2 regions of the Aminobacterium sp. UBA4987 genome follow, and region 1 is predicted to be linked to the other one. Evidence: riboswitches for the same ligand, from Rfam matches in the RefSeq annotation. Region 1 holds a riboswitch; the other holds the start of a gene.
What was found. A riboswitch is a leader RNA that binds a small molecule or an ion and turns the genes downstream of it on or off. The one in region 1 is predicted to bind cobalamin.

Region 1 (4,487 bases):
GGGCACTGTGGGAGAGGATCTATACTTTGTTGGAAAACCTCACGATTCCTCTCTTTATAGCGAGCAGCTTTCTATGGGACGAACTGTGGTGGAAGTACGCAAGAACGGGAAAATTGCGGGTTTTATAGCAATAGAAGATCCCTTGAGAAGGGATTCTATACAGGCTGTAGAACGTCTTAAAAGATTAGGTATCGTCCCTGTGATGGTAACGGGAGACAACGAGCGCACAGCCCAGTCTGTAGGAAAACGTATTGGTATAGAAAAAATCTATGCCGGCATTCGACCTGAAGAGAAATTGAATATCCTGAGGGATTTTCAGGCCCATGGGCAAAAGGTACTCATGGTAGGAGACGGAATGAACGATGCCGCGGCCTTAAAGGGAGCGGATATTGGAGTGGCTATTGGTACGGGAACAGACCTTGCCATTGACAGCGCCGACATAGTTGTTGTGCGTGGCGGAATTTCATCTATTGCCGACGCTATTGAGATTTCCCGTCAGACCTTTACAGTCATCCGCCAAAATCTCTTTTGGGCCTTTGCCTATAACGTCATTGCCATTCCCCTCGCTATGGGAGCCCTGCTCCATCCTGCCATCGCGGAAACGGCCATGGCCTTCAGTTCAATTTCAGTTATCTTGAATTCTATGCGAATTCGCCCCACTTAAGACGGCAAAATAAAAAGGGCTATTGGTTAACCAATAGCCCAATTCTCTCAATAATCTTCGGCGAGGTTCAATTTGCTGACGATGTTACTGACAACTGGTGCACTGACCAGTGCAGCTTGCTCACCCACCGCCACCGCGGAGCGCTTCAATAGCTGGGACAAAAACATCCAGTATGTCGCCAAGATCATTAACTCCTTCGTCACTATCCATTAGACTAAAGAGCTCTTTTACCGCAGGGACAGTGTCAGCGCCATCCACGATGGCCTGTACTATATCCCGAAGGGTAATATTCTTCGATTTAATAACAACAGTTTCTCCCGGAACCATTCCCCAGTCCATGATCATAACCTCCTTGCTATAGAGCATGGTGGTATTGTAAAGGAAAAGGGGGGAAAAATAAATAGAATATTTTCAGGCTTTCCTTTCCTGTATTACTTCCTTGTTTGCGTAAGTATAAAGGGGATTTAGACCTCATTGTTTTTTTCTCTTTTTTATCTTAAAAAATTTACTAAAAAGGTCTAATTTTTATGAAAAAAGGAAAATGCTTTTAAGGGAGGATTTGTATTGACTTTTTTGTCGAATAGAGTGTAAAGTAATAAATACAATAAAACTTCAGCAGGTGTACGGGAAGTCCGGTGAAAATCCGGCGCGGACCCGCCACTGTAAGCTTGACGATGGGACCAAATGCCACTGGAAAGAGTTTTTTCTGGGAAGGGGTTCCAAAGAGCGAAAGCAAGCCAGGAGACCGGCCTGATGAAGAGATGCAAGTTCCCGCGAGGATTCGGGAAGGCTTGTGGAAAAACCCCTCTTAAAATAAAGGGGCAATTTCGCTTTTGAACTCTTAGCCTTTGGTGGCCGTCCTCGGGGGACGGCCATTTTCTATTATAGGAGGATGAGAGTTATGAAGCGGGAGCACGTGGATTTGTTCCAGAACTTCTTAACCCCAAGTGGGGTTACTTTGCTTGAGCAAACGGTGAATGCACTAGAAACAAACTGCCCATCTCTTCCAGAAAGAGAAACACACAGCACGATCTTCTCTCCCATAGATCGATATATTTCCTATGTAAATGGATCTTTGAATAGGGATGGAAATATCGTGATTTCCGCAGATTTTCTTGAGAATACGCGTTTACTCATTAATACATTGCGAAGAGATATTGAGGTTGTTTCTGTTCCCCACGAAGAAGATCTTCAACTCAGGGGCGAGGGGAGGGCTCTTTTTGTTGAAGCCCACTTTAATCTTATCAATGCTGCTCGAGATTGGATGAGTGCCGTTGCTTTAGAGTCTTCAAGCGAAATAACAAAGATCTACCTTTTGTATTGTCGAACCTGCCTTCGTTCTTTGAGGCTTCTAGAGCCTTTATGGTCTAGTAGCGAAAAGGAGGCTATTGCATAATGAATTGTCAGAACCATCACTTATCCCCTCTTTTTACACCTCGAAGTATAACCATAGTAGGGGCATCCGCTGACCTTGACAGCTTGACTGGCCGTACTCTGAAAGCAATGCAGCGTTTTGGATATAGCGGTACGGTGTATCCGGTCAACCCTAAATACGACCAAGTAGGGGGGCTCCAGTGCTATCATGACCTCTCTGAAATTCCGGCAGCGACAGACGCGGCTCTCATTGGCATAAAAGCACATCTGGTGCCGTCGGCGCTTGAAATTTGCGCTGAGAAAGGAATACACTACGCCATAATCTATTCCTCAGGTTTCGCTGAGACTGGGGATGGGTCTTTACAACAACGAATAATAGATATAGCCCGGGAAGGAAAAATCAGAATTCTAGGCCCTAACTGCCAGGGCCTCCTCAACCTGGCAGCACGAATCCCCCTAACCTTCTCGGGCGCCCTTTATAATATAGAACCTCCCGCGGCAGGGCACATAGCTTTTATTTCTCAAAGCGGGGCATTCGGATTTTCCTCCTTTGGAGTAGGTCTCAATCATGGAGTTCGGTATCGATATGTTGTTACAACTGGCAATCAGGCGGATATCGATGCTGTGGAGTGCGCTGGCTATGTCATTCGGGATCCGGAAGTTCGCCTTCTCATGATGTATCTTGAAGGTATTGATGAAGGAGAACGTTTTTTACAGGTTGCCCAAGAGGCAAGGGAACGAAATATTGCCGTTGCCGTTTTAAAGGCAGGACGTTCTCCCTCTGCCCAAAAAGCAGCACGGAGCCATACTGCCGCGTTGACAGGAGACGAAGCCGTATGGAAAGCTATTTTTGAGCAGTACGGCATAATCCAGCTGGAAGACATAGACGATATTATAGGAGTAGGCCAGCTCTTCGGGGCTTCTCCCCGAACGAATGGGAGTAGTGCGGCCATTCTCACCACTTCGGGAGGAGCCGGCATTGTCATGGCCGATAGCCTGAATGATTTAAAAATGAGCGTTCCGGAATTTTCAGTGACAAGTAAAAAGAGGATAGAGGAAGCGATTCCTGATTTTGGAGCGTCTCGAAATCCTGTGGATATGACGGTTCAAATCTCAGAAAAACCAGAGAACTTTCGCCATGTTCTCGATACGGCCCTTGAGGACCCGGATATTCATATGGTCGTTACAGCCTTATCCATGATTGTGGGAGAAGCGGGGCAAGTTATGGCAGAAGAACTGATTCGGAGTTATCAAGATACGCCAAAGCCCCAGGCCGTGGTGTGGATGATCGATGATGAGCATGGCAAGAAATTCATTGAACAGCTAAAAGGCGCCGGGGTTCCTGTTTTTCAAAGTTTTAGACAGTGTGCCCGCGCTTTAAAGGCCCTTGTGAATTGGGGGCAGCGAAGGGAGTTGGCTTCTCATAAGATCGAACTGAAATCGTCTCTTTTGAGTTCTTTCCCCTCACAGTTGACAGAGTACGATGCGAAACGTTTATTGGCTCGATATGATGTCCCTGTAACACGGGAATATCTCTGTCGCGATATGGAAGAATCCTTCGACGCAGCCGAAGAGCTCGGCTTCCCAATTGCCCTTAAAGGGATGTCTGGTGAGATTCTTCATAAAACGGAAGCGGAAGTGGTACATCTTGATATTCGATCCTTTGAAGAGTTGCGTCACAGCCTTAAAAAAATACGAAAGAACATGAAAAAGCACGTTTCAGAAGAAAAGATTCAGGGTTACCTTGTTCAGGAGATGGTTAAAGGCGGCATGGAATGTATTGTAGGAATGAAACGAGACCCCATATTTGGCCCTGTTGTCGCAGTTGGGCTCGGCGGCATTTATGTCGAAGTGCTCGGTGATATCTCACTGCGCCACGCTCCTGTGAATGAAGAAGAAGCATTGGGGATGATTCAAGACCTGAAAGGATTTGGATTTCTTTCAGGGTCACGGGGACAACGCCATAGAGATGTTTACGCCTTGGCAAAAATTGTAAGTCAGGTTTCCCAACTTGCTTGTGTAGAGGAAAATTTGCTTGAACTAGATATAAACCCAGTTTTTGTAATGCCTGAAGGGGAAGGAGCTGTAGCTGCGGACGCACTTGTGATTCGAAAAAATGAAAACTGATCCCTTTGATTGCAACATTAAAACAGTTATACTTTCTGAGGAGAATTAAGTATGGGCGGGGTGTTGCTCACGACATTGCTGAATTTGGCTAATTAAATGAAAGGGGGCTGTTTCTGATGACAGCCTCCTTATGGTATTTAGAGCAGGCTTTTCTACATAAGGAGGGGGATTTTATGAACAACAGAGTCAAAGACGTTCTAAAGCGGGGAGGGGTCGTTATTGGCAGTTTTGTCGGCCTTAATTGCCCAGACCTCGTGGAGATCATGGGACTTTCCGGTTTCGACTTTTGCATTATCGATACGGAACATGGTCCCATGAATCC
Region 2 (4,487 bases), on a different contig from region 1:
GTTAAAGATCACATTCCATAGCTCGTAAAAAGGGATAGAAACCGACCCTAAAGAAAGGGACAAGGCAGCAAAAAAAATTCCCAGAAAAGACACTGCTATAAAAAAAATGAAAGGATAGCGTCTCATTCGCCTGTTCCCTCCTCTAAGAGACGATAGAAATAAAGCTCATGATTTGGAAGCAGGGTTGGATGGAAAATAGAGATAAGATCTGCAAGTATCAGATCAGGACGCATGACGCCCTGTTGGTAATAGTCGTTAGCTCCTGCCCCATTAACCCTGGCATTATTATTGTAAACTTTTTTCTCTCGAAAAGGGCGAAATGCTGTATAACGGGAATCCTGCCCCCTCCCCTCGTCAAGGTTCCGCCAGGTCGTGGGGTTAATCCAAAAATCGCTATTCAGCGCCCGTTCCAGCACCTTTTCAAAATCTATGGGGATACTCCCGGGAAGATCCACTTCCGACCACAAATATTCACCGCCAGCATCTCGGATGAGAAGGGCAGGCCAGCTTCGCCCCCCTGAAACATACCACATACCGCCTATAGCTGCGTTAACCATAACAGTGGGGCGGGCCTCTGCCTTATTTGCAAGCTCTTTCAGGCAATTATATCGCTCTGACACTCCTCTAAAAAAAATCTCAGCTTTTTTTTCTTCTCCTAGAAAAAGCGCAACGAACTTGATCCACTCTGCCATGCCAAGGGGCGTTTCTTCCAGATAATCAGAGGCAATGACAATAGGAACTCCTAGCGCGGCCAATCTTTCTGCTGCTTCTTTTTCCGTTGCAGTATAGGTATAGACAAACACTACATCCGGCTGGAGGGAAAGAATCTTCTCAACGTCGATACGAAGCCCTGATCCGGCATCTGATGCCACATCGAGAAGGTTCAAGTTTCTGATGTCCTCGGAATAAACATAGCGCTTCCCCCCCACACCAACGAGAGAACTCTTATCCGTAAGTATTTCTATAAAAGGAAGCATCGTCATGGAAGTCGTAATAATCCGCTTGACTGGTATATATATGACCGGCAAATCCTTATGGGCTTCAGGCACAGATCCTCCCTTTGACAACAATAGATAGGACTGGGAATCCGCGGCATCTGAGCACGGTCTGTCTACTGTAACCACATAATAACCATTTCCGCACTCTACTCTGAAGCCATGGGCATATTGCAAAGAAACTTCTGGAAAGGGATGGGGAGATCCCCACACAGAAGGGGTAATGACGAAAAAAAACAAAAATAAGAGGGAAATTCTTTTTATCATATTTATCCTCACACTCAGGGCCTTCAAAAAAGATTTTACTATACGGTTTACATCGGCTATAAATCAAAAAACACTTGACTAGCAATCAATTATGGCTATGATATCTGATAAAATCAAATAAGAAAGTCTGTTTTCCGGTATAGGGAATCTGGTGCAAAGCCAGAACGGCCCCGCCACTGTAACAGCGACGAACTCGCAAAGCCACTGGAATTTCCGGGAAGGCGCGAGGGAGGATGAACTGGAGTCAGGAGACCGATCGGAAAGCTTGGTGGTTCATTATCATGCGAGGGCGTGATATGATAACTCTTCTTTTTGCCCTTCTGTGTGGCGAGGAAAGGTTGTCGTATCAATCCTTTCCTCGCCACTTATTTTTTATTTCATTTAGGAGGGACTACAGTGATTCAGAAAAAGAGACTCATCATGTTGTCTATGGTTTTGTTGCTAGCATTTTTTGCAACAAGCGCAACAGGGACAGAAAAAGTCTACGAGGTTCCTGAGGAACTAGTAACGGGAAGCCGTTTGGCTACAAGTCTGGAAGAAGTGCCCGCGCCAACCTACGTTATTACCCGCAGCCAGATAGATCAAAGCGGCTCAAAGGATCTGGCAACTGTTCTTGAAAAGCATGTACCAGGAATGTTTGTAAAGCAAAAATCCGGCTTTTCAAACGCTTCTCAGGTTACAATCCGTGGTTTTTTAACGGAAATACTGGTTCTCGTTGACGGTATCCCTTATTACAGATCCTCTCATGGCGCCGGAGCTGCAACCGTTGATTTCAGAAGCTTTCCGATCAGCAATATTGAGGAGATACACGTTGTAAAAGGTGCGGGTTCTGCTGTTTACGGTTCTATGGCTGCGGGAGGCGTTATTAACATCATTACCAAGAAAGGCGCTCAGGGCGGCTTTTTGGAAGGAGAAATCGGCCCTAATGACTGGCGACGCTATGCTATTCAAGGAAATGCCGCTGATAACGGTCTAAATGCGGGACTCTGGTACTCTCGAAAAGAAGAAGGCAGACACCGTCTTTTAAAAGATACGTTATCCATGGAAGATTTTTATGCTCTTAAGTATCGAGAGGACGCTTACGGTTTCACTTTTAGCGGGAAAAACTGGTTTTTAAAAAGTGAAATCGGAGAATATAAAAATGAATATGAAACTCCCGGCTGGTTTACACCCGTGGATATAAATAGTGAAAAGGGGCAATATCAAAGATACGCCCTCCGCTATGCCGGCAGCAATTACTACATTCTTATGGGATACGACGACCAGCGATATTATATTTTGCAAAATCCTGATAATTACTATAAGGATCGGGCTTTCACCACAGAATTTGCAAAACAGGAACAATGGGGAGAAACCTTGGCTTCATGGGGACTGTTTTTTAGAAGAGAAGAATCAACATTCCGTGGTTCCTCTTTTGACCCGGAAGTGGAACAGAATCGAACAAATTACGCTCCCTTCGCAGAGTTTTCCCGCCCCATCGGCGATTTTATAGGAACCCTTGGGCTAAGATACGAAATCTGGCGCCAGGATGACGCGGAAAACCACAATGAGCTCATGCCTAAATTGACCCTTCAGTACCCTCTGGACAATGGAAGCACATGGTATCTGTCTGCGGGACGTTTCTTTGCCATGCCAAGCATTTACGAACTCTACGCCAAAGGGCCGTGGGGAACTGTTGGAAATCCAAACCTCAAGCCAGAAAAGGGTTGGAGCTATGACCTCGGCATAAAAGGGGCTGACCACTCCGGCAGCTGGAACCTTGGACTTTTTTACTCCGACATGGAAGACAAGATTATTTGGCGAAACAGCACCTACGAAAACGTTGATCAGTTCAAATCCTATGGATTGGAAGCCTTAAGGAGATGGGACATCACGTCGAAGTGGACTCTGAGCCTTAGCGGCACCTGGATGAAGGCTCAGGAAAAATCAAATGACGAATGGGTTAACAGCTACGGGTTCCCCGAATGGCTTTTAAAAACTTCTGCTGAATATCATTCTGGTCCATGGACTGCCGGGGTCGATTTCTCTTATCTGGCTAACCGCAACGGCTACCCCTCCGGCGATGATTATTTCCAGACCGATGTTTTTGCGGAGTGGCGCTCTGGAGATCATACCCTTCGCCTAAGCTGCTACAATCTCTTCGATGAAGAATTTATGTACGATTCCGCTGGCTGGGAATATTACGGCCCTGAACGAAGTATTTACATCACATGGAAGTATAGTTTTTAAGGAAAAATTAAAGATAAAGAGGGGCGGCTAAAAAATGCCGCCCCTCTTTATCCATTCTTTTATCAGGCTCGCTCAATAATAATAGGGTCCCCATTCTTCACTGTTTTTAAAACTTCCAGGTTTCCTTTGATCTTTCCCACAACTGTCACTGCGCTGGCTGGCCTGATTTCGTCCCCTTTACTGGCAGGAGTTGGACCAAAAAAAATGCAGAATGCACTTCCAGTAGGCCAAAAAGCGATGTCCCCGGCTTCTACTACCTCTTTTCCATCCTCTAAGTCTGCAATAAGGGGGATCATGAAATAAATTTCTTCTCCCCACGTGTTTGCCCTACTTTTTATAGGTAATATTTTTAAGATACGAGAAGCAGTCACAGAATTATTTAAGGCAGCGTTGATTTCAATTTCTCCTGTTCGAATTCGTATGTCCATCACCCATCGGCTCCTTCCCTTTTCTCTGTTCTTGTTCCTGGCATAACCGGCACAAAACGGCAATAATCATGCCACGTATCGATCCATTGATTTTTCTTTTTTAACAAAACTACCAAACGCTGTAACCCAACATCCACACTCAATGGCACTACAAGACGCCCTCCTATTGAAAGTTGATCCCTCCATGCCTCTTCTACTCTATCTGCCGCCGCTGTTACAATAATTCCATTATAGGGAGCTTCCTGGGCATACCCCTCCCTGCCGTCAGCAGTAACAACAACTACTTCATAACCAGCTTTACTTAACACATTTCTCGCCTTTTTGGCAAGAGATGAAATGCGTTCTATTGAGAAAACTTTTGCTCCAATCTCAGCTAAAACTGCAGCCTGGTAACCGGATCCTGTTCCTATTTCGAGAATCTTCATACCTGGAGAAACCTGAAGAAGCTCTGTCATTAATGCCACCATATAAGGCTGTGAAATAGTCTGACTTTCCCCAATTGGAAGAGGTGCATCAACATAGGCAAGGGACTGATACTCTTCGGCAACAAAAAGATGCCTTGGAACCT

Region 2: another riboswitch for cobalamin. It lies ahead of B2U56_RS09160 (TonB-dependent receptor plug domain-containing protein); the one in region 1 lies ahead of B2U56_RS08795 (hypothetical protein).

The regions. Positions count from the first base shown of each region.
Region 1 covers NZ_DGZF01000011.1:182,843-187,329, forward strand. Annotated here, with positions in the region: gene B2U56_RS08785 (heavy metal translocating P-type ATPase) at 1-664, shown strand, start outside; gene B2U56_RS08790 (hypothetical protein) at 785-1,003, opposite strand; cobalamin riboswitch at 1,265-1,432, shown strand; gene B2U56_RS08795 (hypothetical protein) at 1,566-2,060, shown strand; gene B2U56_RS08800 (acetate--CoA ligase family protein) at 2,060-4,165, shown strand; gene B2U56_RS08805 (HpcH/HpaI aldolase family protein) at 4,339-4,487, shown strand, end outside.
Region 2 covers NZ_DGZF01000012.1:15,901-20,387, reverse strand. Annotated here, with positions in the region: gene B2U56_RS09170 (iron ABC transporter permease) at 1-126, opposite strand, end outside; gene B2U56_RS09165 (ABC transporter substrate-binding protein) at 123-1,262, opposite strand; cobalamin riboswitch at 1,381-1,537, shown strand; gene B2U56_RS09160 (TonB-dependent receptor plug domain-containing protein) at 1,659-3,491, shown strand; gene B2U56_RS09155 (cyclophilin-like fold protein) at 3,554-3,919, opposite strand; gene B2U56_RS09150 (protein-L-isoaspartate(D-aspartate) O-methyltransferase) at 3,919-4,487, opposite strand, start outside.